DNA from 4 places in the Bradyrhizobium sp. 482_C4_N1_8 genome. Region 3 is predicted to be linked to each of the others. Evidence: predicted binding sites of a transcription regulator. Region 3 holds the regulator's gene; each other region holds the start of a gene.
The links. The regulator LexA, encoded in region 3, represses DNA repair genes until DNA is damaged. The targets are predictions, from matches to a motif close to TGTTCNNNNTGTGTTCNG.
Positions count from the first base shown of each region.

Region 1: a site for LexA is predicted at 3,492-3,509, ahead of AB7Z56_RS37945 (ribonuclease T2 family protein). Genes of this name have one in related genera too.
Region 2: a site for LexA is predicted at 4,345-4,362, ahead of AB7Z56_RS21435 (single-stranded DNA-binding protein). Genes of this name have one in related genera too.
Region 4: a site for LexA is predicted at 2,261-2,278, ahead of AB7Z56_RS34075 (DUF3072 domain-containing protein). Genes of this name have one in related genera too.

Region 1 is NZ_CP197231.1:7,996,301-8,003,455, reverse strand. Features, by position in the region: gene uvrC (excinuclease ABC subunit UvrC) at 1-313, opposite strand, end outside; gene AB7Z56_RS37960 (outer membrane protein) at 563-1,186, shown strand; gene AB7Z56_RS37955 (cold-shock protein) at 1,272-1,487, opposite strand; gene AB7Z56_RS37950 (23S rRNA (adenine(2030)-N(6))-methyltransferase RlmJ) at 1,742-2,602, opposite strand; gene AB7Z56_RS37945 (ribonuclease T2 family protein) at 2,724-3,446, opposite strand; gene AB7Z56_RS37940 (hypothetical protein) at 3,569-4,030, opposite strand; gene AB7Z56_RS37935 (hypothetical protein) at 4,214-4,507, shown strand; gene AB7Z56_RS37930 (DUF3617 domain-containing protein) at 4,537-5,067, shown strand; gene AB7Z56_RS37925 (IS5 family transposase) at 5,273-6,232, shown strand; gene AB7Z56_RS37920 (ATP-binding protein) at 6,362-7,155, opposite strand, start outside.
Region 2 is NZ_CP197231.1:4,488,219-4,495,373, reverse strand. Features, by position in the region: gene AB7Z56_RS21450 (hypothetical protein) at 1-73, shown strand, start outside; gene gyrA (DNA gyrase subunit A) at 162-2,900, opposite strand; gene AB7Z56_RS21440 (DUF2306 domain-containing protein) at 3,069-3,467, opposite strand; gene AB7Z56_RS21435 (single-stranded DNA-binding protein) at 3,670-4,191, opposite strand; gene AB7Z56_RS21430 (outer membrane protein) at 4,641-5,402, shown strand; gene AB7Z56_RS21425 (outer membrane protein) at 5,636-6,325, shown strand; gene AB7Z56_RS21420 (outer membrane protein) at 6,549-7,155, shown strand, end outside.
Region 3 is NZ_CP197231.1:4,316,767-4,323,921, forward strand. Features, by position in the region: gene AB7Z56_RS20620 (ComEC/Rec2 family competence protein) at 1-677, shown strand, start outside; gene AB7Z56_RS20625 (GAF domain-containing protein) at 687-1,628, opposite strand; gene AB7Z56_RS20630 (hypothetical protein) at 1,853-2,287, opposite strand; gene AB7Z56_RS20635 (hypothetical protein) at 2,534-2,866, shown strand; gene lexA (transcriptional repressor LexA) at 2,888-3,589, opposite strand; gene AB7Z56_RS20645 (molybdopterin molybdotransferase MoeA) at 3,766-4,977, opposite strand; gene AB7Z56_RS20650 (hypothetical protein) at 5,209-5,361, opposite strand; gene AB7Z56_RS20655 (HAD family hydrolase) at 5,559-6,185, opposite strand; gene AB7Z56_RS20660 (alpha-hydroxy acid oxidase) at 6,199-7,155, opposite strand, start outside.
Region 4 is NZ_CP197231.1:7,183,705-7,190,859, forward strand. Features, by position in the region: gene AB7Z56_RS34045 (HWE histidine kinase domain-containing protein) at 1-625, shown strand, start outside; gene AB7Z56_RS34050 (hypothetical protein) at 714-1,019, opposite strand; gene AB7Z56_RS34055 (hypothetical protein) at 1,076-1,333, shown strand; gene AB7Z56_RS34060 (hypothetical protein) at 1,430-1,675, shown strand; gene AB7Z56_RS34065 (hypothetical protein) at 1,774-1,959, opposite strand; gene AB7Z56_RS34070 (hypothetical protein) at 1,978-2,199, opposite strand; gene AB7Z56_RS34075 (DUF3072 domain-containing protein) at 2,315-2,509, shown strand; gene AB7Z56_RS34080 (DUF6496 domain-containing protein) at 2,582-2,866, shown strand; gene AB7Z56_RS34085 (hypothetical protein) at 2,879-3,241, opposite strand; gene AB7Z56_RS34090 (Do family serine endopeptidase) at 3,513-5,048, opposite strand; gene AB7Z56_RS34095 (universal stress protein) at 5,243-6,079, shown strand; gene AB7Z56_RS34100 (hypothetical protein) at 6,111-6,323, opposite strand; gene rpe (ribulose-phosphate 3-epimerase) at 6,716-7,155, opposite strand, start outside.

The sequences.
Region 1 (7,155 bases), 3.7 Mb from region 3:
TGACGTTCTTGGCCTTGCCGACATAGAGCACGTCGGCATTGGCGCTGAGCATGCGATAGACGCCCGGCGAGGTGGGCGCGAGGCGGACCGCGCGCTCGATCGCTTCATGGCCGGTCGCCAGCGGCTCTTCGCCGACCGCGCCGCTCTCCTCCAGGATGTCAGGCAGCAGCGCGTCGTCCTCGTCCTCGCCAGCGGTGGTGGCGGGATCGAGGTCCGGCGGCGCCAGGCTCTCCGGCGGGGCGTCGGCCGTCGTGCCGCGCGGAGATTTGCGCGCGCGTGCGTCGTCCGGATTGTCGGTGGAATCGTGAGCCATGATGCGAATTTAAGCGCTGGGGGTGCCGATTTGAAGTTCCAGCCTTGCGGCACACACAGGATGGCGGCGCGGTTCCGGGTAACACTTGCTTAAGCCTGTTAAGAGCGTGGTAACCCGGCTTAACAGGCCTTTAACTTAAAACTCTCGATAAATCTTACGCGAAAAAGAGGAGGTTCCGTAACCATGCGATTTTGCCTTGCGCGGCGGCGCAGGCATCGCGGGGGGCGGCCGTTGCGTTGGAGAGTACCGATGAGGGGGTTCGTTGTAGGCGCAGCCGTGTTGGTTGCAGCCGGCTGGACAGCTTCGGCAGAGGCCGCCGATCTCAATTACGGGCAGGGTGCGCCCTACACCGTCAATCAGCCGCTCAATGCCTATAGTTGGGCCGGTCCGTATCTCGGTGCCAATCTCGGCTATGAGTGGGGCTCGGTGAGTAACTCGCCCGTCAAGCCCTCCGGTTTCGTCGGCGGTGTACAGGCCGGCTACAATTTCCAGAACGGTCCATGGGTGTTCGGCGTCGAGGGCGATATCCAGGCCGCGGGCGCTGATGACACCTTCGCGCCGTGGAAGTTCTCCAACCCCTGGTTCGGCACGCTGCGCGGCCGTGCGGGCTATGCCTTCAGCAACGTGCTGTTCTACGGCACCGCCGGCCTCGCCTTCGGCGAACTGCGCGCGCAGACATTCGGCTGGACGGAGTCGCACACCACCGCAGGCTGGACCATCGGTGCCGGCGCGGAAGTCGGCTTCGCGCCGAACTGGAGCGCCAAGCTCGAATATCTCTACATCGATCTGTCGACGAGCCAGTTCGCAATTACCGGCGTGTCAAACGGCTATAGCGCCAGCGTTGTGCGCGCAGGCGTGAACTATCACTTCTGATAGTTGAAGAAGAAAATACCGGACAACAGCCTCCCGGCCGCTCGCGGCCGGGATTTTTTTCGCCAGGTGTTCGCTCGAAAACGCTCTAGGAGACGATGACCAAATTGACTGCCTTTGGTCCCTTCCCCTTCTTGTCCGGCTCGACTTCAAAAGTAATGCGCTGTCCTTCGGCGAGATCTTTCAGTCCCGCCCGCTCCACAGCAGTAATGTGCACGAAGACGTCGCGCCCGCCGTCGTCGGGCTTGATGAAACCGTAGCCGCGCTCGCCGTTAAAAAACTTGACCGTTCCCGTCATGGCCATCGGGAAACTCCCCCTCATTGCTCCTCCGTCGCGACGCAGACTCACGTCACGACATGACCGGGCCTTACGAAGCCCGGGAGCTGGCCATCCTTGGGCGGACCTTTCTTTCGGTCCGATCGGATCTTTCTTAGGCCTTCACTCCGCCGCAACCATTCGCGGAAGCGGAACGTAAAGCCAGTCACGGAAACAGCATAATACGGTTCTCTGCAGATTGACTACCGCTCCTGCATCTTTTTCCCAAGAATGCCGGGGTGTTACGGTCTCGGCACCTCTAATCGGAATCTGGCAGCTCCGCCCTGTCCGAGCGGTATCTCCAGCTCGGGCAGGATCGTCTTGAGCTCGCCATGCAGCGTGTACGGCGGATTGACGATCAACAATCCGGCGGAGGTGAGGGCGGCGCCATCAAGCTGCGGCGCGACACTGAATTCGAGACGCAGACATTTTCCTGGCGGTTTTGCTGCGGCTGCGAGCCGCGCCACTGATTGCACCAGCGTGTCGGTGGCGCGCCGGCTCTTGGCCGGATACCAGATTACATAGATACCGGTCGGCCATTTGGTGAAAGCCGCCGCGAAGGCGTCGCCGAGCTTTTCGAACTCGTCTTTCGCCTCGAACGGCGGGTCGATCAGCACGAGCCCGCGCCGTTCCTTCGGTGGCACGAAGGCCGGCAGCGCGACCCAGCCGTCGAGATCGACCACGCGCGCCTGTTCGTCGCGGCGCAGCACACCGATCAGCGCCTTGCGCGCCTTCGGCTCGAGCTCGCAGGCAACGAGGCGGTCCTGCGGCCGCAGCAGGCCGCGCGTGATCAGCGGCGAACCCGGATAGGCCTTGAGCTCGCCCTTCGGATTGTAGGCGCGAACGATGTCGAGATAGGGCTTGGCCAGCGCCACGGCGTCGTTCGACAGGCGCGCCTGCATCAGCCGCGCGATGCCGGTCAGCCATTCGCCGCTACGGCGCGCCTCGTCGCTTTCGAGATCGTAGAGGCCAGCGCCGGCATGGGTGTCGATGACACGGAATGCCCCCGGCTTGTCCTGGAGGTAAGTAATGATGCGCGCGAGCACGATGTGCTTGATGACATCGGCGAAGTTTCCGGCGTGGAAGGCGTGACGGTAGTTCATGAGACAGGACTACGCTACGTCACGGCTTGAGCAAAGCGGGATGCGCGCCTGTGCCGGCATGGGCCCCGAATCTGCAGCGCACCGCCGAACCGGCGCTGCGTCCGGGGCACAAACACTTGGACTAGCCACCTCTGATCGGCGGCATCGTCACCTGGTCGCGGCGGCAGGCGCGGCGCTCGATCTCCTCGCAGGCCCGGAATTGCAGGTCCTTGCTGAGGCAGATGCGGACCTCGGAGAGCCGGGTCCGATTGCAGGTGACCGAGATGGCCGCGTTGCTCAGGCCCGCATTGGCCTTGATGAAGGCTTCCTCCACCTCGCCCGGCGCCACGGTCTTGGCCTGCGACAGTTCGAGATATTCCGCCGGGATCTTGATCGCGGCGCGCGCCTTTCGGATCGTCTCGAAATAATTGCGGCTGTCGAGCCCGGAGCAGGTGCCGTGCTTGTCCCACTCGTTGAAGATCAGCCCCGGCGCCGGCATCAAATCGAGCATCGAAGAGACGATGTTGCGGTTCAGGCGTGGCGACGGCCGCTGGCAATATTCAGGGAAGCCATTCTCATATTGCGGCCACAGCCCGTGCACCACGAACGCGTAGGGCCGCCCGCTGCACTGCATCTGCGAGCGACCACCGCCGCCGCCGCCGCGGTTGCGCTCGGACGCCTCCTCGCAGAACGAGGGCGACCATGACAGCGACAGCACATAGAAGTCGAATTCGCCGGGCGCGTTCTGCCGTTTGTCCTGGGCCTTCGCGCCGCCCGGCAGCGCGACCAGCCCGGCGGCCAGAACCAGGGGGAGGGTCAGTGAGATCACGAGACGGGTGAACGAACGCAATCTAAAATGAAACATGGCGACGCCCCTCAACTAGACTGTGCAATCAGCCTAGCAGGCAACAAGAACATTTCAAGAACAAAATTCGGGCCGGCCCGTCAGGCGCCTGATCAGTCCGATTCAGGCCTTTCGATCGAGGCTCAGGGCCTGGCGGCGCGGCAGGACGGATTGTAGGCCCAGTTGCGGTCAAGCCCGACCACGCACCATTCCACACCATTGCCGTAGCCGGAGAAGCCGCCATCCTCGATGATCGAGAAATGCACCTTGCGCACCTTGCCGTCATTGAGCATGGCGTCGCCGGTGCAATAGCGGCGCGGAATGTTGTCGGACTGCCAGGGCCGGAACGCGATCTCGTGAACGGCGGCGAAGCCGGTGATCTTCAACGAGGAATTCCAGAACGAGCTTTCCTTCTCCCAGAACTGGGTGGCGATGGTCGGCAGCGCCCTCTCGCAATCGACGACGGCGCCGTCATAGCGCGGCCCGTTCAGCCAGAAGTTCAGCTCCAGCGGATTGGCGGCCCTGGCCTCACCGAGCGACAGCGCTCCGAACATGAGGCCAAGCAAGGTGGCAAAGCGGAGCGATTTCAGGGGGAGGGCGCGCATGGGCAATCCGGACAGCTGGGTCTTGCGAAGGATGGACGGTGCCGCGAAGGCCGGGGCAGGTCAAGTGCAGCGCGGCAACACTTGGCCAAGAGTTGACCCCAACCTCGCAGCCGGCGGGGCATCAGTTCTTTTCATGGACCTCCCGGCACCGTAAACTGGCGCCAACCAATTGGAGTGACGGGAATGCGAATCATTGCGGCCGCGGGCTTTCTTGCCCTGGGTATGATGGCCAGCCAGTCGGCACGCGCCGATCTCCTTCCGGTGCCTCCGTTCAAGGGCAACGACACCGGCGGCATCATCGCTTATTCGCTGGCGACCCAGGCGGATGCGCGGCAGGTCGCGGTCGATCACTGCGCGCGCTACGGCAAGGTCGTGAAATTCCTCGCGGTGCAGGCCTTTGAGGGCGGCTACATCTCGTTCTCCTGCCGTTGGGTGCCCTATGGCGCTGCCCAACAGCCGATCCGCACGCTGTACTGAGGCGCTTTCGGAACGTCGGGAGCTTCCACATGACGCGCAAGCTCGCTTTGCTCGGCTCGGCCCTTTGTCTTGTGGTGTCGGCAGGCAGCGCCAGCGCCGACGATCTGCCGGTGCGCAAGGCCGGTCTCTGGGAAATGAAGATGGTCAGGACCGGCACGCCCATGCCCGAGATGACCATGCAGCACTGCACCGACGAGACCGTCGACAAGGAGATGAACAACAACGTCTCCCCGATGGCCAAGCAGATCTGCGCCAAGCAGGACATCAAGAAGACCGCGACCGGCTATGTCAGCGATTCCGAGTGCAACGTCGCCGGCATCAGCACGACCTCGCATGCCGAGATCACCGGCGATTTCAACTCGGCCTATACGGTGAAGACCTCGTCGCACGCGCAAGGCGGCGCCGCCGGCGCAGCAGGCCGCGACACCACGATGCAGCTCGAAGCCAAGTGGCTGGGGGCCTGCAAGCCCGACCAGAAGCCCGGTGACATCGTGATGCCCGGCGGCTTCAAGATGAACGTGCGCGACATGGACAAGCTGAAGGCGCTGTTGCCGAAGTAGGTTTGTCTTCCCTCTCCCCTTGTGGGAGAGGGTGGCTCGCCGCGTAGCGGCGAGACGGGTGAGGGGTCTCCGCGCGTGACTCTCTTACTTCTGAATTCGCGGAAACAACCCCTCATCCGGCGCTTCGCGCCACCTTCTCCCACAAGGGGCCTGTTGCGTAATTCGTCAATTGTGATTCCCTAGGGCAAAGCCTTGGAGGGTAGCGATGGCGGTCAAGCGGACGGGACAGCCGAGCTTTGTGGAAGCGCTGATGCCGAAGGGGGCCGGCGCCAATGCGGCGCTGGATCGGCTGGCTGGCCTGGTCAAGTGGTACCGGTTCGAGAAGCTGATCGGCCATTTGCGGGATGAAGGGAGCCCCGGTCGACCAGGCTATCCGGTGCTGGTGCTGTTTCGTGCTGTGCTGTTGCAGTCGCTGTATGGTCTTTCGGAGCGCGAACTCGAGGAAGCACTGGGCGACCGGTTGTCGTTCAAGCGCTTCGTCGGTTTGAGCCTTGAGGATGCGACGCCCGACCATACGGTCCTGAACCGCTTTCGGAACCAGCTTGTCGAACAAGGCCTGCTGGAGAAGCTGTTTGGTGAGCTGGATCGTCAGCTTGAGAATGCCGGCGTCATCCTCAAGCGCGGCACGATGCTGGATGCGACCTTGATCCAGGCGGTGTCGGCTCCTCCGAAGGAGGATCGCCCCTCAAACGATCCCGACGCCCGCTTCACCAAGCGGCAAGGCAAGAGCGGCACGACGTTCGGTTACAAGGCCCATGTCGGTGTCGACGAAGGATCCGGCTTGATCCGCACGGTACTGACCACACCGGCCAACATCAACGACACGACACCGGCGGACGCTTTGATCCGCGGCGATGAAGCTGCGGTGTGGGCCGATGCGGCTTACGACACCCATGCCCGACGGGCCCGGCTGAAGGCGGAGGGCAAGAAACCCCGCATTGCTCGTCGGCCCAACCGGCATCACCCGGAGTTGCCGCCGAGGCTCAAACGCTACAACCTCCTCATCGCGCGCCGCCGAGCCCAGGTCGAGACCACCTTCGCTACTCTCAAACGCCGCATGCGGCTGACCTGCATCCGCTACGTCGGTCTGATCAAGGCGACCGGGCAAGTTCTGCTCGCCTCAATCGCCTTCAACATGAGGCGGTGGGCCACGATCGCCGCGTGAGCTGCCCGCTGAGGGCAACAACTACAGATCTTCGCAGGCATTGCCAGGACCAAGGCCTTCTCTCCTGACGTCTTCAGCCTCAAAAGCCGATAACGCAACAGGCCCACAAGGGGAGAAGGAAGAGCAAAGCTACACCGGTATCCTGACGCTCGCCCTTAATCCCCCCATCGGGCTGTCGCCGAGGGTGATGTCGCCGCCATGCGAGCGCGCGATGTCGCGGGCGATGGCTAGCCCCAAGCCCGTGCCGCCTTCGTCCTGGTTGCGGGCGTTGTCGAGACGGAGGAACGGCTTGAACACCTCTTCGCGCAAGTGCGCGGGAATGCCGGGGCCGTCGTCCTCGACCGTGACGGTCAAATAACGGTGATCGCGCTGGCCGCTGATGGCGATGCTCTTGCCGTAGCGCGCCGCGTTGGTGACGAGGTTGGCGAGGCAGCGCTTGAACGAGGCCGGCTTCACGGTCACCACGGGCAGGCCGTGGAACGCGACGGTCGCGGTGTGGCCGTGGCGCTCGGCGTCGCTGCGCAGTTCCTCGAGCGCCTGCGCCATGTCGGTCGGCTGCGATTGCTCGCCGGAATCGCCGCGGGCAAATGCAAGGTAGTCCTCCAGCATCATCGACATCTCGTCGACGTCCTTGCGCATGCCTTCGAGCTCTGGGTTGTCGCCAATCAGCGCCAGCTCGAGCTTGAACCGGGTCAGGATGGTGCGCAGATCGTGGCTGACGCCGGCTAGCATCGCGGTGCGCTGCTCCATCGTGCGCTCGATGCGTGACTTCATCTCGAGGAAGGCGACCGCCGCGCGCCGTACCTCGCGCGCGCCGCGCGGCCTGAAGTTCGGCGCCTCGCGGCCCTTGCCGAAACTTTCGGCGGCGTCCGCCAGCCGCAGGATCGGTTTGATCTGGTTGCGTAGGAACAGCACCGCGACGA
Region 2 (7,155 bases), 170 kb from region 3:
GGCAGCACTGGCAATTCCGCTGGCCGTGCTCGGCTGGAAGGCATCGCGCCAGCCGCATCTTCCAGGATCATAGGCCGGACACCGGCGCGTTGTGCCGTGCCGGACCTATCCGGTTGATTGCAACCGTCAACGGGGACGACACCTGACGGGATCGGCTCGATCTACGAACCGTTCCCGTTCTCGCCATTGCCGCTCTCGGCCTCTTCCGTGATGTGCTCGACCGAGACGACGTGCTCGTCCTCGGCGGTGTCGAACACGATCACGCCCTGGGTCGAGCGGCCGGCGACGCGGATGCCTTCGACCGGGCAGCGGATGAGCTGGCCCTTGTCGGTGACCAGCATGATCTGGTCGGCGTCTTCCACGGGGAAGGAGGCCACCAGATTGCCGTTGCGGTTGTTGACGCTCATGGCGACGATACCTTTGCCGCCACGGCCGGTGGTGCGGTACTCGTAGGACGAGGTCCGCTTGCCGTAGCCGTTGACGGAGACGGTGAGCACGACCTGCTCGGCCGCCGACATCTCGATATAGCGCTCCTGCGGAAGCTGGAAGCTGCCGGAAGTCTCCTCGGCCTCGGCATCCACTGCGGGCTCCTCGGTCGTGGCCTCGCCGGCGACGGCGCGGCGCATCTTCAAATAGGCCGAGCGTTCGTCCGAAGAGGTCTCGACATGGCGCAGGATCGCCAGCGAGATCACTTTGTCGCCCTCGCCGAGCGCAATGCCGCGCACACCCATCGAGGTGCGCCCGGTGAAGACGCGCACGTCGGTGACGGGGAAGCGGATGCACTGGCCGCCGGCGCCGGTCAAAAGCACGTCGTCGTGCTCGGTGCAGATCTGCACGTCCACGATCGCTTCATTCTCATCGAGCTTCATGGCGATGATGCCGGAGCGGCGGACGTCGACGAAGTCGGACAGCTTGTTGCGCCGGACGTTGCCGCCGGTGGTGGCGAACATCACGTCCAGGTTGCCCCAGGTCGATTCATCCTCCGGCAGCGGCATGATGGTGGTGATGCGCTCGCCCTGCTCCAGCGGCAGGATGTTGATCAGCGCCTTGCCGCGCGCGTTCGGCGCGGCCATCGGCAGGCGCCACACCTTCTCCTTGTAGACCTGGCCGCGCGACGAGAAGAACAGCACCGGTGTGTGCGTCGACGCCACGAACAGGCGGCTGACGAAATCCTCGTCGCGGGTCTGCATGCCGGCGCGGCCCTTGCCGCCGCGGCGCTGCGCCCGGTAGGCGGACAGCGGCACGCGCTTGACGTAGCCGGCGTGGGAGACGGTGACGACCATGTCCTCGCGCTGGATCAGGTCCTCGTCCTCGACCTCGCCCTCCTGCTCGATGATCACGGTGCGGCGCGGGGTCGCGAACTCGGCCTTCACCTCGGCGAGCTCGGTCTTGATGATGCCCAGCACGCGGGCGCGCGAGCGCAGGATGTCGAGATAATCGGCGATCTCGCCCGCGAGCTTGTCGAGCTCGTCGCGGATTTCATCACGGCCGAGCGCGGTGAGACGCTGAAGGCGCAGATCGAGAATGGCCCTCGCCTGCTCCATCGACAGCCGGATCGTGCCGTCCTCGCTAATGCGGTGGCGCGGATCGTCGATCAGCGTCAGCATGTCCTCGACGTCCCGTGCCGGCCAGTCGCGCGACATCAGGGTGTCGCGGGCAGTGGTCGGGTCGGGCGAGGTCCGGATGACGCGGATCATCTCGTCGATATTCGCGACCGCGATCGCCAGACCAACCAGGATGTGGGCGCGATCGCGCGCCTTGGCGAGCAGGAACTTGGTGCGACGCGTGACGACCCGCTCGCGGAAGTCGACGAAGATCGCCAGCAGGTCCTTCAGATGCATGATCCGCGGACGGCCGCTGTCGAGCGCCACCATGTTGACGCCGAAGCTCGTCTGCAGCGGCGTGAATCGGTACAGCTGATTCAGCACCACATCCGGCACGGCGTCGCGCTTCAATTCGATGACGACGCGGTAGCCGTCGCGGTCGGATTCATCGCGCAGGTCGCCGATGCCCTCGATCTTCTTTTCCTTGACCAGCTCGGCGATGCGCTCGACCATCGTCGCCTTGTTCACCTGGTAGGGAATCTCGGTGATGATGATCGCCTCGCGCTCCTTGCGGATGGTCTCGATCGCGACCTTGCCGCGCATGACGATGGAGCCGCGGCCGAGGTGGTAGGCGGCGCGGATGCCCGCGCGTCCGAGAATGACGCCGCCGGTCGGGAAATCCGGTCCCGGAACGATGTTGATGAGTTCCTCGATGGTGAGCGCAGGATTGTCGATCAACGCGACGCAGGCGTCGATGACCTCGCCGAGATTGTGCGGCGGGATGTTGGTGGCCATGCCGACCGCGATGCCGCCCGCCCCGTTGACCAGGAGGTTCGGGAACTTGGCCGGCAGGACCGACGGCTCGGTTTCGTTGTTGTCGTAGTTCGGCTGGAAGTCGACGGTGTCCTTGTCGATGTCGGCCAGCAGAGCCAACGCCACCTTCGTCAGTCGCGCTTCGGTGTACCGATAGGCGGCCGGGGGATCGCCGTCGACCGAGCCGAAATTGCCCTGGCCGTCGATGAGCGGCACGCGCATCGAGAAGTCCTGCGCCATCCGGACCATGGCGTCGTAGATCGACTGGTCGCCATGCGGATGATATTTACCGATGACGTCACCGACCACGCGCGCCGACTTGACGTACTTCTTGTCGGGCGTGTGCCCCTGCTCGTTCATCGAGTAGAGGATGCGGCGATGAACCGGCTTCAACCCGTCGCGCGCATCGGGCAGCGCACGCGCCACGATCACGCTCATCGCGTAATCGAGGTAGGACTTCTTCATCTCCTCGTAGATGGAAACGGGACGAATGTCCGAGGGTTGCGCCGGCTGGTCGCCGGGCTTGTTGTCGTCGTCAGCCAAGGGGAAATCCGGTGAGATTTTATCTGGGAATCATATAGCGCATCGCCCCCCTGATAACCACCCTTGCGAGGTCTGGGGAAGCGGTTTTTCCGACTGTTTTTCCAGAGACTTACGAGCTCAGCACCACTGCATCGAGCGAAGCCGGAATGAGCCGCATGGAACCACGTCCTAGGCTCCGAAAATCACCCGGTGCATGATCCGTCCAGGCACGAGCGTGAACAGCCCGGCAATGACGAGCGCGCCGACGAACGTCATGATCATGATGCGCCGGTGATCGGCGACCCGGTGGGTGTGCGCCCGCCACACCGCGAGCGGCAGCATCACCAGCGTGAAGATCGATAGGAGATGGATCGGGCTGAACGGCCCGACCAGGCGGATCTGGTGGATCCAGAACGACGATGCCGCAACGACCGCCATGAGCCCCACCCAGATCCAGCCGATCGTCCGGTGCGGCAGCGTGCCCTTGGGGGCGGCAAACTGAACGAGGCCGAGCACGAAGGCGGCCATGGCGGCAAAGGCGTGCAGCGGGATCGCTGGAGCAGCCTCAAGCAGCGGCGCAACGCTCATGCAGGGCTTTCTCCGATCGACGGCCGACCCATGTGAATAGGATTAACATCAAGTTAATACCATTCACATCACGCCTCGTCAAAGGCTTGAGGCAGCACATGAGGCAAGCCCGCAAAAACCGAGCTTTGCCCGTCAATTGGTAAGGACTCCTGTCGTTTTACGCGAGCAAGGTGACATCAGGGGCGAAGCGCCCCCGCCCGCCTCAGAACGGGATATCGTCGTCCATGTCGCTGTTGCGGCCACCACCACCGCCACCACCGCCACCACCGCCGCCGCCGGCGGCAACGGCACGGCGCGGCGCGCTGCTGACGGGACCGGAGGAGCCGAAATCGCCGCCCGGCTCGTCGCCGAAGCTGCCGCCTCCACCGCCGCCGCGGCCGTCGAGCATCGTCAGGGTCGAGTTGAAGCCCTGGAGCACGACCTCGGTGGAGTACTTCTCGGCGCCGCTCTGGTCGGTCCATTTGCGGGTCTGGAGCGCGCCCTCGATGTAAACCTTCGCGCCCTTCTTCAGGTACTGCTCGGCGACCTTGCAGAGCCCTTCATTGAAGATCACGACGCGATGCCACTCGGTCTTTTCCTTGCGCTCGCCGCTATTCTTGTCGCGCCAGGTCTCCGAGGTGGCGATGCTCAAATTCGCGATCGGCCGCCCGTCCTGGGTGCGGCGGATTTCGGGATCCTTGCCGAGATTTCCAACCAGAATGACCTTGTTGACGCTTCCCGCCATCGCCGCTCTCCACTCCGAATGCCACTGAATTTTAGAAGGCCCGGGACGCGCCCGCGTCCTCTGCAACCTGTTGACGCGACCCTATACGCTTGCGCGGACGGATCGGCCCGTCACCCCTCCACTTATCCCCACATATAGCACCCCTGGCCGGTTCGTTCCAGATTTGTTCTTATGACACCCCTCACCTTGTTGCGTTGGCAAGACGGCACCGCGATGCACAAAGACGGCCTGCGCCAAATGGAATTTCCCCGAATTCCTGAGGACGGCGAAACAGCTTAACATTCATCAAGTTAGAAGCAGTTCAGATGCCGCCCGACTGTTGCATTCCGGAGACGGACTCCGCCTCCCGCCTAAGCTACGCTTGCTGCGGAATTAGATTCTTATAGGCGTCGCGCCTGATCAGCCGCTTCGGGGACTTCGAAAAGCGGTCAGAAACTGGGGGGACTGCAATGAATAAGATTTTGATTGGTACTATTGGTGCAATCGCGTTGGGGCTGTCGGCTCCCGCAAGCGCGGCAGATCTCGCTGCGCGTCCCTACACCAAGGCTCCAGCACCGATGATCGCGACCATCTACGACTGGAGCGGCTTCTACATCGGTATCAACGGCGGCGGCGGCACCAGCCACAAGTGCTGGGACGTCGATATCGGCGGTGGCGTTCTCGTAGGCGAAGGCTGCCACAACGCGACCGGCGGCACGGTCGGCGGCCAGGTCGGCTACCGCTGGCAGTCAGCCAACTGGGTGTTCGGCTTCGAAGGCCAGGGCAACTGGGCCGATTTCTCGGGTGACAACATCAGTGCGATCAGCGGCCTGCGCGATCGTTCGAAGATCAACGCCTTCGGCCTGATTACCGGTCAGGTCGGTTACGCCTGGAACAACGTCCTAGTCTACGTGAAGGGCGGCGGCGCCGTCGTCAGCGATCGCTACCGCAGCTTCGACGTCGCCAGCGGCCTCGAGTTCGACCGGGCCAACGAGACCCGTTGGGGCGGCACCGTGGGTGCGGGCGTCGAGTTCGGATTCGCCCCGAACTGGACCGTGGGTTTCGAATACGACCACATCTTCCTCGGCAACCGCACCATCGGCTTCACCGGATCCGGCAATTTCGCCCCGCTCGGCGTTGCCACACGCTCCGATCGCATCAGCCAGGACGTCGATATCGGCCTCGTCCGCGTGAACTATCGCTGGGGCGGCCCGATGATCGCAAGATACTGACATCCCTCTGAAATCGCTTGGAGATCAAAGGCCGGCCTCGCGCCGGCCTTTTTGCGTGGGCAACGGGAATTATAGGTCAGTCACCGTTACGTTTTGCGATTATTGTGGCTTTTGGGAGACACAACTTGCGGCTTTGCTCGTGTAAGCACGACATCAGTTGGACCACGGCGTCCGATGTCCTTCCGAACGCACGGAAGGCAAAAACAGAAACCGGGACTGGGATTAGTTTGAAAATGAAGAAGGTTTTGTTGGCTTCGGCCTGTTTGTTCGCTCTCGCTGCTCCGGCTTCGGCCGCTGATCTCGCGGCGCGCCCCTACACCAAGGCTCCGGTGGCGGTGGCCTCGGTCTACAACTGGACCGGCTTCTACCTCGGTATCGTCGGCGGCGGCGCCTGGGAAAACGGTTCCGGCGACCCGAAGATGAAGGGTGGCTTCGTCGGCGGCACCGCCGGCTACAACTGGCAGACCGGCAACGTCGTGTTCGGCGTCGAGGCTGATGGTTCCTGGGCTGACGTCAGCGCTTCGGCGACCGGCGCCACTGTTGTTCCCGGATTCGGCGTTGTGACCGCAACGGCGAGCTCGAAGACCGATGCCATGGGCACCGTGCGCGGCCGTATCGGCTACGCCGTCAATCAGGTCCTGTTCTACGGCACCGGCGGCTACGCCTGGATCGACAACAAGATCACCCTCTCCGCTCTCGGCCTGACCGCGTCGGACAGCAAGTGGCACTCCGGCTGGACCGTCGGCGCGGGCGTCGAGGCGTTCTTCGCTCCGCAGTGGTCGGTCAAGGGCGAGTACCTCTATCGCAGCCTCGGCGGCGAGACCTACTTCTCGGGCGCCCTGCCCACCGGCACGCTCAACTTCCACACCGTGCAGGTCGGCGTGAACTATCACTTCGGGGGCCCGGTGGTCGCGAAGTACTGAGCTTCGCTTCCAACGCACCGCGTTACGAAAGGCCGGCCTTGCGCCGGCCTTTTTGTTTTCGCGCGTCCAGATCCAGGCCAACCGATTCCCAACGTTTTCGGGGAAAGCTGTGGTATCCCGGTGACACAACCTTCGGCTTCAATGGTGTAGAGCAATGACATCGGTTGGGTCATTGGGTCGGCCGTTTTTGGTCGACAAAGAGAAACGAAACTGGGGAATTGAAATGAAGAAGGTTTTGCTGGCCTCGGCCAGTCTGTTCGCACTCAGCGCGTTGGCTCCCGCCTCGGCGGCCGATTTGGCGGCCCGCCCCTACACCAAGGCGCCCATTGCTGTGGCCTCGATCTACAACTGGAGCGGGTTCTACCTCGGCATCAACGGCGGCGGCGCTTCGAGCCGCAACTGCTGGGATGTCAACAATATCTTCGGCGTTGCGGGTCCGGACACGGCTGAAGGCTGTCACAATGCGACAGGCGGCGTCGTCGGTGGCCAGGTCGGTTATCGCTGGCAGTCGGCCAGCTGGGTGTTCGGCCTTGAAGCCCAGGGCGACTGGGCCAATCTGAAGGGCTCGAATACGAGCGTGGCGCTTGCTCCGCTGGTCAACGAGACCAAGATCGACGCGATCGGCCTGTTCACCGGCCAGGTCGGCTATGCCTGGAACAATGTGCTCTGGTACGTGAAGGGTGGCGCGGCGGTCACGCATGCCAAGTACAACGGCACGGTCGTCGGCGTGGTCCTCGACAGCGCAAGCGAGACGCGCTGGGGCGGCGCGGTCGGCACCGGCCTCGAATTCGGCTTCGCGCCGAACTGGTCCGTTGCGATCGAATACGACC
Region 3 (7,155 bases):
GCCGCATCTCGGCTTTTGGCATAGCACCGCTGATCGCGGCAAGCTTGGGAATCATCGTGATGGGCTTGTTGCGCACGCCGTTGCGCTGGGCCGGCGCGGTGGTGTTGTTGGCCGCGATCCTCTGGGGACTGTGCGCGCGGCAGCCCGATGTCCTGATCGCCGGTGACGGCCAGAGCGTCGCGATGCGGGGCAGGGATGGGCACCTGCATCTGATCAGGTCGAGCAAGGACAGTTTTCTTCTGAAGGAATGGCTCGCCGCCGACGCCGATCCGCGCGATGCCGGCAGTGCCTCACTGGCCGCCGGCGTGTCGTGCGACGAAGCCGGCTGCGTGACGCCGCTCGCCGACGGGCGCCTGGTCGCGCTGGCCTTGCGCATCGATTCATTGGCTGACGATTGCAGCCGGGCCGCGCTGGTGGTGACGGCGCGGCCGGCGCCGCCGGATTGCGCGGCCATGGTTGTCGACCGTCAGCGTCTCGCAAGGCAGGGCGCGCTGGCACTGACGCGAAGCGGCGACGGCTTTGCGGTTCAGGCGGCGAAGACGAGGGGGACAGACCGTCCGTGGTCGCCGGCGGCGGCCGGCGAGGCGGATTTCAGCGCGAGCCTTGCGCCGCAGGCGGCGGCTCCCCGCAACCGCGACGCGACGCCATCGGAAGCGGACCTGCAGGCTGAGGATTGAGCGGACGGGTTACAGATACCAGGCCAGCACGGCGTCGAGCCTGGCATTGCCGATCACCGGCAGGACGACCATCTGGCTCAGTCCAGAGGCGCTGGCCTGCGAGGCCGCGACCGAGCCGTCACGCGCGAGATCGTCGTTGAGCGCGGGCATGCCGGTGGCCCAGGCCCCGCCGATGCTGCCTTCGCCTTTGGCGATGGATTTCGTCGCATAGAGCGCGGCGAGGTCGGTCTGCGCGCTGCAATCGCCGGTGCGGAAGACCAGCGCCGAACGGGCCTCGTCCGGGACCCAGATCTCGAAGCGTCGCGCAATCGGGGTCGCCTGCGCGGAGAGAAATGTCAGCACCCAGGTTTGATCGGTGCCGGTCCGGTAGGGAACGCCGACGCCGAGATTGATTCCGACCTTGGCGGCGTCCTCCCAGCGCAGAAAACTCCTGGCATCGTGCAGGTCCTTGATGATCAGCGGCAGGCCGGCTTTCCAGATGCGGCCGGGCAGGCCGAAGCCACGCGGAAATCTGGTGTGGCGGGAGTTGAATTCGAACATGTCGGCGGTGCCGTAATAGCCGTCGACGAGCCCCATCTCGTGGGAGGTTTCGGCATCGTTGTGCCAGAGCTCGATCGCGCCGACATGGGCCTCGTCGTCGCCGCAGAACAGCACCATGACAGCTTGCAGGAATTCGCCTGAAAACACCGGCACCGCCACGCCGCAGGTCAGCCCGGCGGCGATGGCCTGATCGGTCCGCTTGAAATAGGAATCGGTGAATCTGGTGAGGATCACGGGGTGGCCGCTGGCCCAGGCCTTGCCGGGAAGTCCCTCGTCATATCCGAAGTGCAGATCCTCGCTCACGTCCCTAAACGCGGACAACCCTTCGCCGTAGAGGCCGCCGCCGAATTCCAGCCGCATGCGCGTGCGGTCAGGCACCCAGAGTTCAACGACGCGAATGAAGGTCTTCATCGAACGTGCCCGCCGTCTCAAGCCGCACCAAGCATCGGCCATTTGGCTGCGGAACGGACGTTTAAAATTCAGGCAGGACAGCGCAAACTTCGTGCGGTGGGAGGCACAACGGCTTGGTCCGCCCGATGGCGTTTCGCGGGGCACGAGCAACACCATCTCGCCGGCCTCGGCCGGCGATGGCGATTTTCAATCCTGGCCCGACCTGCCGGCCGGGAATGGCGATGTCAGCCGATCGGCAGGCGGGTGCTGGTTGGCCGGCTGTCGGTGATGGTCTGCGGCTTGTGCTCGCGCTCGCCGAGCGGCTGGGTCACCGGTAGCTGCAGCACGGTCGCACGCTGGCCTTCGACCAGCTGCGTCACCAGCACGGATTTGCCGTCGGGGAATTCGATCGCATCATGATGGCGATCGGGAATGTGCGGATCGATCTTGCCGAACTTGCCGACGCGCGAATTGACGGTGCGCGTCCAGATCCAGCGATTGTCGTAGCGGACGTTGTCGGCGAAGGCGAGCTCCGTTCCCGGGAGCAGGCAGACCGCGACGGTCGGATCGGCCGCGGAGGCAAAGCCGCGCGTCGAGGTGCCGCGGAAGGTTGTCGTGACGATCGTCTCGCCGACTTCGGCGGGACGCGACGCGACGGCATGCAGGCTGTAGTCACACATCGGGTGCTCCTCATGCAGGGATAGCGACCCACGTCTCTTAATCGAGGCGCAGGCCTCTATCAGAGTGGAAATACCAAACGTTCTGCCGGGTTGTAGGCAAATCTACGGCTCGCCGCCGCAGGCCGCAATCACATTAACTTTCCCGAATCCACCAGGAACAAAGCCCGCCCCTTTGCATTCCGCAGGCGCGTGTCAGCGCCCCGCAGGCGCCGACCAGCCGGAATATTGCCAGCCCGGCCGCGACGGTTGGTCGACGGCGTCGAGGGCCTTGCGGACTTGCTCGCTTACGGCGGTATCCTTGCGGGCATGGGGCCGCGATTGCGCGGCCAAGGCTTGCGCGGCCGATGCTGCGATCAGCGCCACAGCAACTGTGCTCAGAACGATCTGGCGCATGACTTCTCCTCGAACCTGAAGGCCGCGAAGCAGGGCTGCTTCGTGTGGCGTGCCGAGGATGTACCGCTGGAGGAGGGGCCGGATAATCTGCGCGAAACCAGAAAGACTATCCAGCGGAAGCGGACAATCGTCCGCTCCAATCCCGGATCGGCGATGCCGATCGAAAGCGCGCGGGGCGCGAAATGACCGATACCGGCACGTTCGGTATCAATACTTCCGGTACAGTCCGATCAGCTTGCCCTGGATCTTCACCCGGTTGGGCGGCAGAATGCGGACCTCATAGGCCGCATTGGCGGGCTCGAGCGCGATCGAGGCGCCGCGGCGGCGGAAGCGCTTGAGCGTCGCCTCCTCGTCGTCGATCAGCGCCACCACGATATCGCCGGTATCGGCGCTCTCGTTGCGCTGGATCAGCGCCATGTCGCCGTCGAGAATGCCGGCCTCGACCATGGAATCGCCGCGCACTTCGAGCGCGTAATGTTCGCCCGAGCCGAGCATGTCAGGCGGTACGCTGATGGTGTGGCTGCGGGTCTGCAAGGCCTCGATCGGCGTACCGGCCGCGATGCGGCCCATCACGGGGACCGCGACGGGGCGCTCGCCCTCGTCCGGCGGCGGGCTCGAAGTCGTGCGGACCTTGCCGAGATTGCCTTCGATGACGCTCGGCGTGAAGCCGCGGCGGCTGCCGGCGGCGGCCTGAAGCTCGGGCAGCTTGATCACCTCGATGGCGCGGGCCCGGTTGGGCAGGCGCCGGATGAAGCCGCGCTCCTCGAGCGCGGTGATCAGGCGATGGATGCCCGATTTCGAGCGCAGGTCGAGCGCGTCCTTCATCTCATCGAAGGAGGGCGGCACGCCGCTTTCCTTCAGTCGTTCGCTGATGAACCGCAGGAGCTCGTATTGTTTGCGCGTTAACATCTCGACCAAAATCCCCCGGTTGATGTCGTTCGATTCCGAGACGCTGAATTCAGCAGTAAGCCGCTACATTCTCGAAACAAATCATGAACGGACACTATATGTTCGATACATGTTCCGCAACTGCTTAATTTACCGTGAACGCGACAAAGTTCGCGGAACGCACGCGAACGAAGCGCTCAGACGGGCAGCCGCAAGACCTCGCAAGGCGTGCCGGCTTCGGCCTTCGACGCGAATGGCGCGCGCACGAGAAGTGCCTGTGCCGCAGCGAGATTCGCAAGCAGCGAGGAATCCTGGTGATTGACCGGAAGGGCGACGAGCGTGCCGTCGTCGCGCAGCTCGAGGCGTGCGCGCAGGTAATCCTCGCGCTGGTCATTGGCGCCGACATCGCGGCCGAGCACCGCGCGTTCGCGGCGGTGATGAATCATCGAACGGCCCGAAAGCGCGCGAATCAACGGCACCATGAACAGGAAGCCGCAAACGTAGGATGACACGGGATTGCCGGGCAGGCCGATCACGCGCATCGCGCCGAGCCGCCCGTTCATCATCGGCTTGCCCGGCCGCATCGCGATCTTCCAGAACGCCATCGAGATACCTTCGTCCCTCAGCGCCTGCTGGACCAGATCGTGGTCCCCGACCGACGCGCCGCCGGTCGTGATCAGGATGTCGGCGCCGCTCTCCCGCGCGCGGCCGATGCCGGCCGTGGTGGCCTCCAGCGTATCGGCGGCAACGCCGAGGTCGATGGTATCGGCGCCCTCGCTGCGGGCGAGCGCGTGCAGGGCGTAGCCGTTGGAATAGACGATCTGGCCGTGGCCCGGCGTCGTACCCGGCATCACCAGCTCGTCGCCGGTCGCGAGGATCGCGACCTTCGGGCGTCGCCGGACTGGCAGTTGCGGGTAATTCATGCCGGCGGCGAGCGCGAGGTCGCGCTCGGTGAGCCGGGCCCCTTTGCGCAGCAGCACGTCGCCTTCCGAGAAGTCGACGCCGGCGGGGCGGATGTGCCGCCCCGTTACGGCAGCTTCCTTGATCGTTATGCGCTTGCCGTCCGCGATCGTGTCCTCCTGGATCACGACCGCATCAGCGCCATCGGGAACGACACCGCCGGTGAAGATACGCACGGCCTCGCCGGCGCCGACCGATCCCGCAAACGGGCGGCCCGCCGCGACCTCGCCAATCAGGGTGAGCTGGGAGTCGATCTTCGCCGCATCGACCGCGCGCACCGCATAGCCGTCCATTGCCGACATCGCCTGCGGCGGCTGCGTGCGCCGCGCGGCGACGTCGCGCGCGAGCACGCGGTGGAAGGCTGCGTCGAGCGCGATCATCTCTTCAGGCAGCGGCTCTGCGCCCGCCAGCACCGCAGCGAGCGCGTCGGAAACCGGCATCAGGGCCACGGGTGAAAACTCCTGCTGGGCCCGTTCGGGCAAATCGGCGGCGAGAGTTCTAGCCGAGTGCAGGCGCAGAGGCAAAACAGTGGCCGCGCAGGATGATTTATCCTGCGTCATCCGCTCTGCGATGAAGGGTGAGCATCAAGTCCGCCGCGGCATGATCCAGAAGGCGAGACAGACCGGTACGAGGATGGCCATGGCGAGGACGAGAAGGACGAGAGCCACGGCCAGCATCGGTCAACTCCCCGGCGGCTTGTACGGACTGACGTCCGGCGCTGCGGGGCCCTGATCCTTGTCAGGCAGCGGGTCGGCCTGGGATTTCAGGTCGGCGGCCTTGCTGATCAGTTTTGCGGAGAGGTCAGAATCCGAGGTGGTTCTGGCGAATTTCATCAGCAGAGAGGCTTGCTTGGTAAGGTAGGTTTTGCCCAACACGACGATAAGCCCGATGTAGAATTCACAACGGACTCATGAGTCCCGAGAGGGGCAATCGTTCCGGGAACTCCGTATAAAAATGCACAAAGGGTTTTGGTTCCTCGCCCCCAGGCAAAATAGTTCCACTCGCGGCCCGTCGGCTTGCCGGCCAGAGGTCAGATTCCGAGCGCCTTGAGGGCATTCCCGACGTCGCGGGGCGAGGTCACGTGGACCGCGGTCAGGCCGCGCGACCGCGCTCCTTCGATGTTCTCGGCAAGATCGTCGAAGAACACGATACGGTTCGCCGGCACGCCGATCGCGGCCACGACATGGTCGAAGGCCTCCACATCCGGTTTGCGCAGGCCGATGCTGGACGACAGATACAGCTCGCGGAAATGGCCGAGCAGGCCGGCATATTCCTTCGAGAAGTGGTCCACATGCGGCCGGTTGGTGTTGGAGAAGGCGTAGAGCGGCAACTGCTTCGCCGCACGCGGCAGCAGCTCGGCGATGTCGGGCATCTCGCCGGCGAAGATCGCGTTCCAGCCCTCCAGGAACTGCGCGTCCGAAATGCCGATCCCGAGCGAGGCGCGCAGCGAGTCAAAATAGGCCTCGTCGCTGATCTTGCCGACCTCGTGCAGCCGGTAGGCTTCGCTGTCCCGCACGTAGCGCGCGACGATGGCGTCCGGCTTGCAGCCGGCATGTCCCGCCCAGCAGGCGATCGCCTTGGAGAAATCGATGTCGAGCACGACGCGCCCGAGATCGAACAGCAGCGCGTCCGCGCTGCCGGGAGAGAGCGAGCTCATTGCATCCTTTCACTCAATATCGATAGGGGTCATGGTCGAACAGCGGGAACGCGCTGAACACGCTCGGCGCATTCGTTGCAGTCGCCTGGTGCAGGCAGGACTTGTCGACCTCGGCGAATGAGGTGGCGCCCAAGAGGCCGAGGCAGCGCAGCACCTCGTCCTCGAGCAGCTCCAGCATTCGCCTCACGCCGGCCTCGCCGGCCGCCGCCAATGCCCAGCATTGCAGCCGGCCGATGCCGACCATGTCCGCGCCCGCCGCGATCGCCTTGACGATGTCGGTGCCGCGGCAGAAGCCGCCGTCGACCATGATCTTGGCGCGTCCCTTCACGGCGTCGACGATCTCGGGCAGCACATGCATGGCGCCGCGGCCGTGATCGAGCTGGCGGCCGCCATGGTTGGAGACGTAGATCCACTCGACGCCGTGATCGACCGCGATCCGGGCGTCCTCGGCGGTGGCGATGCCCTTCAGGATGAGCGGGATCTTGAACTTGTCCTTGATCATCTTCACGGTCCGCCACTCCAGGCCCTTCTGGTAATCACCGCCGGTGGCGCGCAGGCGGCTCTCGCGAACATAGCGCTTGGCAATGTCACGTTCGCGACGGCTGTAATGGGCCGTGTCAACGGTCAGGCAGAAGGCGGCGTAGGCGTTCTTCTCGCTCCGGCTGACGACATCGGCGACGAAATCGTCGTCGCCGCGCACATAGAGTTGATAGAGCCGCAGCGCATCAGGGGCGGCCTCGGCGGTCTTCTCCAGGCCGGGCTCGGACACCGAGCTCAGCATGTGCGCCGCGCCGAAGGTGCCGCAGGCGCGGGCGACGCTCGCCGCGCCATCCGGATCGAAGATCTCCAGTGCGCCGACAGGGGCCAGCACCACCGGCAGCCGCATCCGGCGCCCGAACAGCTCGACCGAGCCGTCGACCTCGCGGACGTCGCGCAGCACGCGCGGCCGGAAGGCGATCTCGTCCAGCGC
Region 4 (7,155 bases), 2.9 Mb from region 3:
CGCGCGCGAGGTGGATCATCGCGCCAAGAACGCGCTGGCGCTGGCGCAATCGATCGTGCGCCTCACCCGCGCCGACGAGGTCAAGGCCTACGTCAACGCCGTCGAAGGGCGCATCAACGCGCTGGCGCGCGTGCACACGATCCTGTCGCTGTCGAGCTGGCAGGGCGCCGAACTCTCGAGGCTGATCGACGAGGAACTCGCGCCCTACTCGCTCGGCGGCCAGATCAAGCTGGCCGGTCCGGAAGTTCAGCTGGCGCCGGCGACAGCGCAGACGCTGGCGCTGGCGCTGCATGAGCTCTTCACCAACTCGGCGAAATATGGCGCGCTCTCGACGCGGTCGGGGCGGCTCGCGATCGGCTGGCAAGTCGAGGACGACCACCTCACACTGACCTGGGACGAAACCGGCGGCCCGCTGGTGAGGACGCCGAAATCCCGTGGCTTCGGCACGCGGAGCCTGCTTGCCAGTGTGGAATCGCAACTCGGCGGACAGGCGGAATTCAACTGGCGTGCCGAAGGCCTGTTGTGCCGCCTTGAGGTGCCGCTGACGCGGAAGACCGTAGCGCCGTCGGCCGCGAGCAAGTTCGACGCGGCTCCGTCCGAACCCCTTCAGCAGGCCTCAGGCTAGCGCGTCTGCGAGCGAAGTGGGCTCCGGTTCGCGCGTAAAGACAGGAATCTGGAGCTTCGGCCCTGATTCACTCAGAACCGATCATGCTCTAGCGCGTCGCGGCGACCCTCATGCTCTGCATCGCCTGCGGTTCGTCAGCGACACGTCCTTCCAGCCAGGCTTCCGTTTGCGAAAGCTCGCGCAGCGCCCGCGCGTAACGGCGGGCTGCGCTCCGCTCGGCGCCGCGCGGCAGCTTGCGCGCCTTGCGCAGCATATCCGCAGCCGCGTTGCGATAGGCCAGCGAGCGATAGAGAAAGACGACCTTACCCATATCGAATGTTCCCGTGTTGATGGCATTCATCCTCGCAAGACCGCCATGAACGTCGGATGAAGCGGGGAATGACAAAATCGTCATGACAATGGAACCCGCAATCGTCGTGCGCGTTTTATGCCACACCGCGAGGCGGTTCCATGCGCGGGAAAAAGTCGCCGAGCCTCATCTCTCCGACCGGCGTCATCAAGCTGATGACGCATGCGATGATGGGCGCAGCCCTCGGCCTTGTCTTCGGGCTCGCCCTCGTCCTGTTCAATCCGGCAGTCGCAAATTTGCTGAACCACGGCGGACATTCGGCCGCCATGGTCTTCATCATCACACTGGTGACGACGTTCGCGATCGGGGCGACGCTCACGGGCCTCATGTTCATCCTCGCCGAGGACAAGGAATTTTGAAGCGCGCGTGACGCGCACCGGGCGCTTTCGTTCGGAACTCCTGCGGCAAATGGCAGTTGGCTGCCTGCGTCAATTCAACTCAGGGAGTTCCCGCGCGTGAAAACCACCAAGCTCGCTCTTACCGTGATGTTGGCAACTGGCCTCGCCGCCGCTCCGTTCGCCGTGCAGGCCAAGTCGCATAAGGCCAAGCATGGATCCGCTATGTCCTCGTCGCAGACCACGGGTGCCAACACCAAGTCCTCCAAGGGCGCTGATCCCTCCGGTCAAGGTGGTTCTGGCCCCGGCTCCGACCAAGGCGGCACCATGACGAACAACAAGGGCGGCATGAGCAACACCAAGTGAGCTCCGGCCGACCATCAAAGGCCTCGCGGCGACGCGGGGCCTTTCGCTTTGGAGCTGGAGCTTGGAGCTGGATTGGGAATCCTTCCAGCGTCAGATCGCTAAAGCGGCCGTCCCGCGGCATTCGCCTTCACGAGATGCTCGAGCTGTGCACGTTTGCGTGCGATCAGGAGTTGGGCTGCGGCATCGTCGAGACCCTCGCGCTGCAATTGCCGGATGGCGGAGCCGAGTTCGAGAATTTCGGCGCGCAGCTTTAGAATCCGGTACGTGTCCGGGTCTTCGTCCACCGCACGCTCCCAAAATTCTCAGCGGCGCGCGATCACGCGCAGCGGACTGCCGGATGTCGTTGCAGGACGAAGGCGTACCCGCTCGCGGACGTCAGGCAGGACATCGCCGCCACCGGCCGCCTTCCATTCGCCGATCAGCAGGTTGATTTTCCGGCGCAGATCCATCTGCGTCAGGGCCTTTTCCGTGCAGTCGCGGTCGCGATTGACGAGGTCGCGCACAGACACCTCAATGTCGGCCATCTCAAGCCTCAAGGCGCTGATTTTGCGTCGAATTTCATTAATTCTGTTGTCCATGGCTTGTTAGAACAAAATAAGAACATATAGTCAAGTCAGGATTTGAGAACGGAGAGGCCAGATGCAGGTTCAGGGTAAATACGACGCCAGGGTTTTCCTCGCGGAACAGATGACGAGAGCGCAGGGGCTGAGGCTGAAGCGTCTGAGCGAGGAGGCCTATCAGCCCACCCAATACGATCGGGCTCTGTCCTCGACTGAGGCTGCGCGCCGCATTCGAGCGCTGGAAGACGAGATCGAGTTGGCGAACTCCTTCTGAGGAGCGCGGCCAGCGCATTTGGAACGTAGGGTCAGTGATGCGGTTCTTTCCCGTGGCCAAGGGAGAGAGTCGATGGCACGCAAGGCAAAGAAGCGCCGCTACTCACGCAGCGCCGGCGGTGATGTCGAGCGCGAGATGCGCCGCTATAAGAAGGGCACCGCGAAAAGCGGCCCCGGCGGTCGTGGCGGACGCGTGAAGAGTCGCAAGCAGGCGATCGCAATCGGCCTGTCGGAAGCGCGCGCGAAGGGCAAGAAGGTCCCGAAGAAGGCGTCGAAGCGGAAAACGTCCAAGAAGACAGCCAAGAAGACGGCCAAGACAACGAAGAAGACCGCGAAGCGCAAGTCCAGCAAGCGGTAACGCCGATCCGGGTCAGATCATGCTGCCCGGCATGAAGCAGCGGATCGAAATCCCGAACGCAGTCTTCACCGGCCACACCATGGTGTGGCCAGCCCGGTTTGGCTCGGTGATGACGGCCTCATCAGGCACGTCCACCCACTGCCCGTCGAGCCGCACGCGATAGTGCCCATCGTGCGATTCCCAATCGGGGTCGGATACAGCAAAGCCATCTGCATCCGAGCAGCAGGGCCCGAGATGGCTGCGCAAACTGTCGAACCAGGGTTTTAGCGGCGAGTTGGCGTAGCGGCCATCGTCGCGCCCCAAGGCGCTTCCGGTCGTCAGGACAAGCGGCGCCACAAGCAGCGCACACCTCAGCGAGAGCTTCAATCGATCCATGTCGGCACCGATCAAATGCGAACCACCGGTTCCACAAGAAGGCCGGGCGTTCGAAGTTCCACTCCTGCAATTCGCCTGGGCGTCTTCATTGACGCCAAAGCCCAACACGTGATTCCCAACTGTGACGAGCGAACGCGGCTTTTTCGGACGAACCCGTCATCAACGCTGCCGTTAACGAGAATGTTATCGACACCTGTGGGAATCTTCCAGACGCGCACGAAAAAGGCGGCCCGCAGGCCGCCTTTTGAGTTTGCCGCGGGAAGCGCGAGGCTTAGGCCAGCGGCACCGCGACGAACCGCGTCGCTTCCTGGCTCTTCACCTGCAACAGCACGCTGTTCTTGCCGGATGATTTGGCCTGCGCCAGCTCGGAGCGGACATCACCGACATTGGCAACGGCCTTGCCGCCGACGTTGAGAATGACGTCGCCGGTCTGGATGCCGCGCTGCGCGGCGGGTCCCTGCGGATCGACCTCGGTCACGACGACGCCCTTCTGGCCCGCGCCCTGGACGTCGCCGGCCGGCGCCAGGCTGAGACCGAGGCGCGGCGTGCCGGTGTTCGGCTGCGCCTTGCCCTCGCCGGCCTTGGCCTGCCGCTCGTTCGGCAACTCGCCGAGGGCGAGTGTCACCGTCTTGCTCGCGCCTTTGTGGAAGACGTCGAGCTTCACGGAGGTGCCCGGCGCCAGGGTGGCAATGGTGCGGGCGAGATCGCGGGAGTCCTTGATCGCGGTACCGTTGACGGCGGTAATGACGTCGCCCGCCTCGATGCCGGCCTTCGCCGCGGGGCTGCCGTCCTGCGGATTGTCCACGATCGCGCCGCGCGCCTCCTTGAGGCCGAGGCTGTCGGCGATCTCGGCGCTCACCGGCTGCACCTGCACGCCGAGCCAGCCGCGGGTGACCGAGCCCTTGTCCTTCAGCTGCGCGACGACGAGCTTCGCGGTCGAAGCCGGAATGTCGAAGCCGATACCGACCGAACCGCCGGAGGGCGAGAAGATCGCGGTGTTCACGCCGATCACGTTGCCGTTCATGTCGAAGGCCGGACCGCCGGAATTACCCTTGTTGATCGGCGCGTCGATCTGGATGAAGTCGTCATAGGGACCGTTGCCGATGTCGCGACCATTGGCCGAGACGATGCCGGCGGTCACGGTGCCACCGAGGCCGAAGGGGTTGCCGACCGCGACCACCCAGTCGCCGATGCGCGGCTTCTGGTCGGAGAATTTGACGAACGGAAAGTCCCTCTTGCCATCGACCTTGATCAGCGCGAGATCGGTCTTCGGATCGGTGCCTACCACCTTCGCGGTGTAGCTCGTGCCGTCATCCATAGTCACCTGTACCGACTCGGCGTGATCGACGACGTGGTTGTTGGTCACGGCATAGCCGTCGGCGGAGATGAAGAAGCCGGAACCCTCGCCCGTGATCATCTGGTGGCGCTGGCGCGGCATGCCGTTCATGCCACCCGGGCCGCGGAAGCCGAACTGCCGCGAAAACTGGTCGAACGGCGAATCCTCGTCCGAATCCATCCGGTTCTGTTGCAGCATCGCGCTCTTGTCATTGTCCTGGTCGATCCTGACCCGCACCGAGATGACGGCGGGTTTGACCTTGCTGACGAGATCGCCGAAGCCCGGCGGCGTCGCGGCGGCTTCCGCCGCCTGGGCCGGCCCGATGAAGGAATTCAGACCGAACTGCGAAGAGGCGGGAGAGGCAGCGAGCACGGCCACGCCAAGCGCGGCCGCGGTGCCCAGCAGCGCAAGCCGGCGCGGCTTCAATATCTTGCGGGACGTGGTGGTGTCGGAATTGACGTGATCGTTCATGTCGAAATGTCCATGTTGGGTAAGTCGCCTTGCAACCAACATGGACATCGTCACCTTACGGCGTCCCGTCCGTCCGATTAAATCTTGGCAAAGGTGCCGCGAAAATCAGGGCTGCACATTTGATGCGGCTCAACGCAGGCCCCGTGCGCCGTGATAGACTGCGGCCACTGGATGATGTCCACCGGAGGCGCGCCATGTACAAAGACATTCTCGTCCACATCCCGACCGAGCGCCCGATGAGCGCGGTGATCGACGGCTCGATCTCGCTCGCGGCGAGACTCAACGCACACGTCGACGCGGTCGCCGTCGGGTACGTCGCGAGCAGCACTGCCTACGTCCTGGATGGCGGTGCCGCCGTAGCGGCGGTGTTCGAGATGGAGCGCGAGCGCGCGGTGGAGCGTGCCGAGGCCGCGTTGGCGATATTTCGGAGCGAAGCCACGAACGCCGGCATCTCCTGCACCTGCCACCCGCTCGGCGCAATCCCGGCGGACGCAGCCGGCTCGCTCGGCGAGATGGCGCGGCTCCACGATCTCAGCATCGTGCTGCAGCCCGATCCGGCGCAAGGCTCATTCGACAATGATATGCCCGGCGAGATCCTGTTCCAGGCGGGCGGACCGGTGCTGTTCCTGCCCTACACCTTTCGTGGGTCATTCAGGGCGAACCGGATCGGCATCTGCTGGGATGGCAGCCGCCTCGCCGCCCGCGCGATGCGCGACGCCGCTCCCTTCCTGGCCCGCGCCGAGGAGATCGTGATCATCACGATCAACGAAGCCGACGCCGTTCCCGACGAAGTCTCGGCAAGCCATCTGGCAAGACACCTCGGCCGGCGCGGATTGTCGACCCGCACGGTCAGCCTGTCGGCGGCACGCGCCGACATCCAGCCGACCATCCTGTCGCTGGCCGCCGACGAGAGCCTCGATCTCCTGGTCATGGGCGGCTACGGCCACTCACGATTGCAGGAACGTTTCCTCGGCGGCGTCACCCGCGCCATGCTGGAAGCCATGACGGTCCCGACGCTGATGTCGCATTGATCGAGAGATGATCCGCAACGGACCGACGCCCTCAGGCCGCAGCAGGGGTCTCAAATGGCGCGGTGGCGATGGCGTCGTCCTCGGGTTGCGCATTGCACGCGTCGAAATGCGCCTTCAGCGCAATCTCGGCGAGATATTCGAAATGTTCGGCTTGGCCAAGGAGTTGCCAGTTCTGGAGCGGCCGATAGGCCGCCTGCTGACGACAGAGAGACGCCAGCGCCCGGTAGCGACGTACGTTCTCCATGAGACCCTCCCTCGCATTCACTGAGCTTATTGCCCTGATTTACGTCAGGCCGATGGCGGTTATGCAAAACATTTACTGCGTGCGAGGCGCCCCGCGCAACCTGGGTTAACGTCTGGGAAACGCGCAGGCCTCCATTGGTTCCTATCGGAGAACTCCACGTGGAACTCATTGGCCAGGCGTAGCGCTGGCGCGCGACGGAGATGCCGATCAGATCAAGATACCGTTCGATCGATTCCGGCCACCCGATGAGATTGCCCTGCATTTCTGCGCAGAACTCTCGCGCGAGGAAGGCCCGCTGCGCTGTGCGGCATGCCCTGTAGAACCTCGGACGGGATGGCACGCCATGGCACAACCAGTGCGACGCCGGCGCTGCCACGCCTGTATGCCGTATTCTACCGGGTGAGCGCGGCCTCGCCGGCCCGGATCGTCTGTGCCGAACCATGTTGCAGCTTCGAAACCCGGCCGGCCTCCGCAGCAGCGCGGATGGCGGCGATGTTGCCCGCATAATCGGCGCTGCTCTTGCCGCGGAACACGGCCGATCCTGCCACGAGGGTGTCGGCGCCCGCGGCAGCCACGGCGGCGGCATTGTCGCGCGTGATGCCGCCATCGACCTCGAGCCGGATCGGCCGGTCGCCGATCATGCTTCGAATGCGCCTGATCTTCTCGATCTGGGAGTCGAGGAAGGACTGGCCGCCGAAGCCGGGATTGACCGTCATCACCAGCACGAGGTCGAGACGATCAAGCACGTATTCGATCGCGGCTTCCGGTGTAGCCGGACACAGGCTGACGCCAGCCTTCTTGCCGAGCGCACGGATGGCCTGGAGCGAGCGGT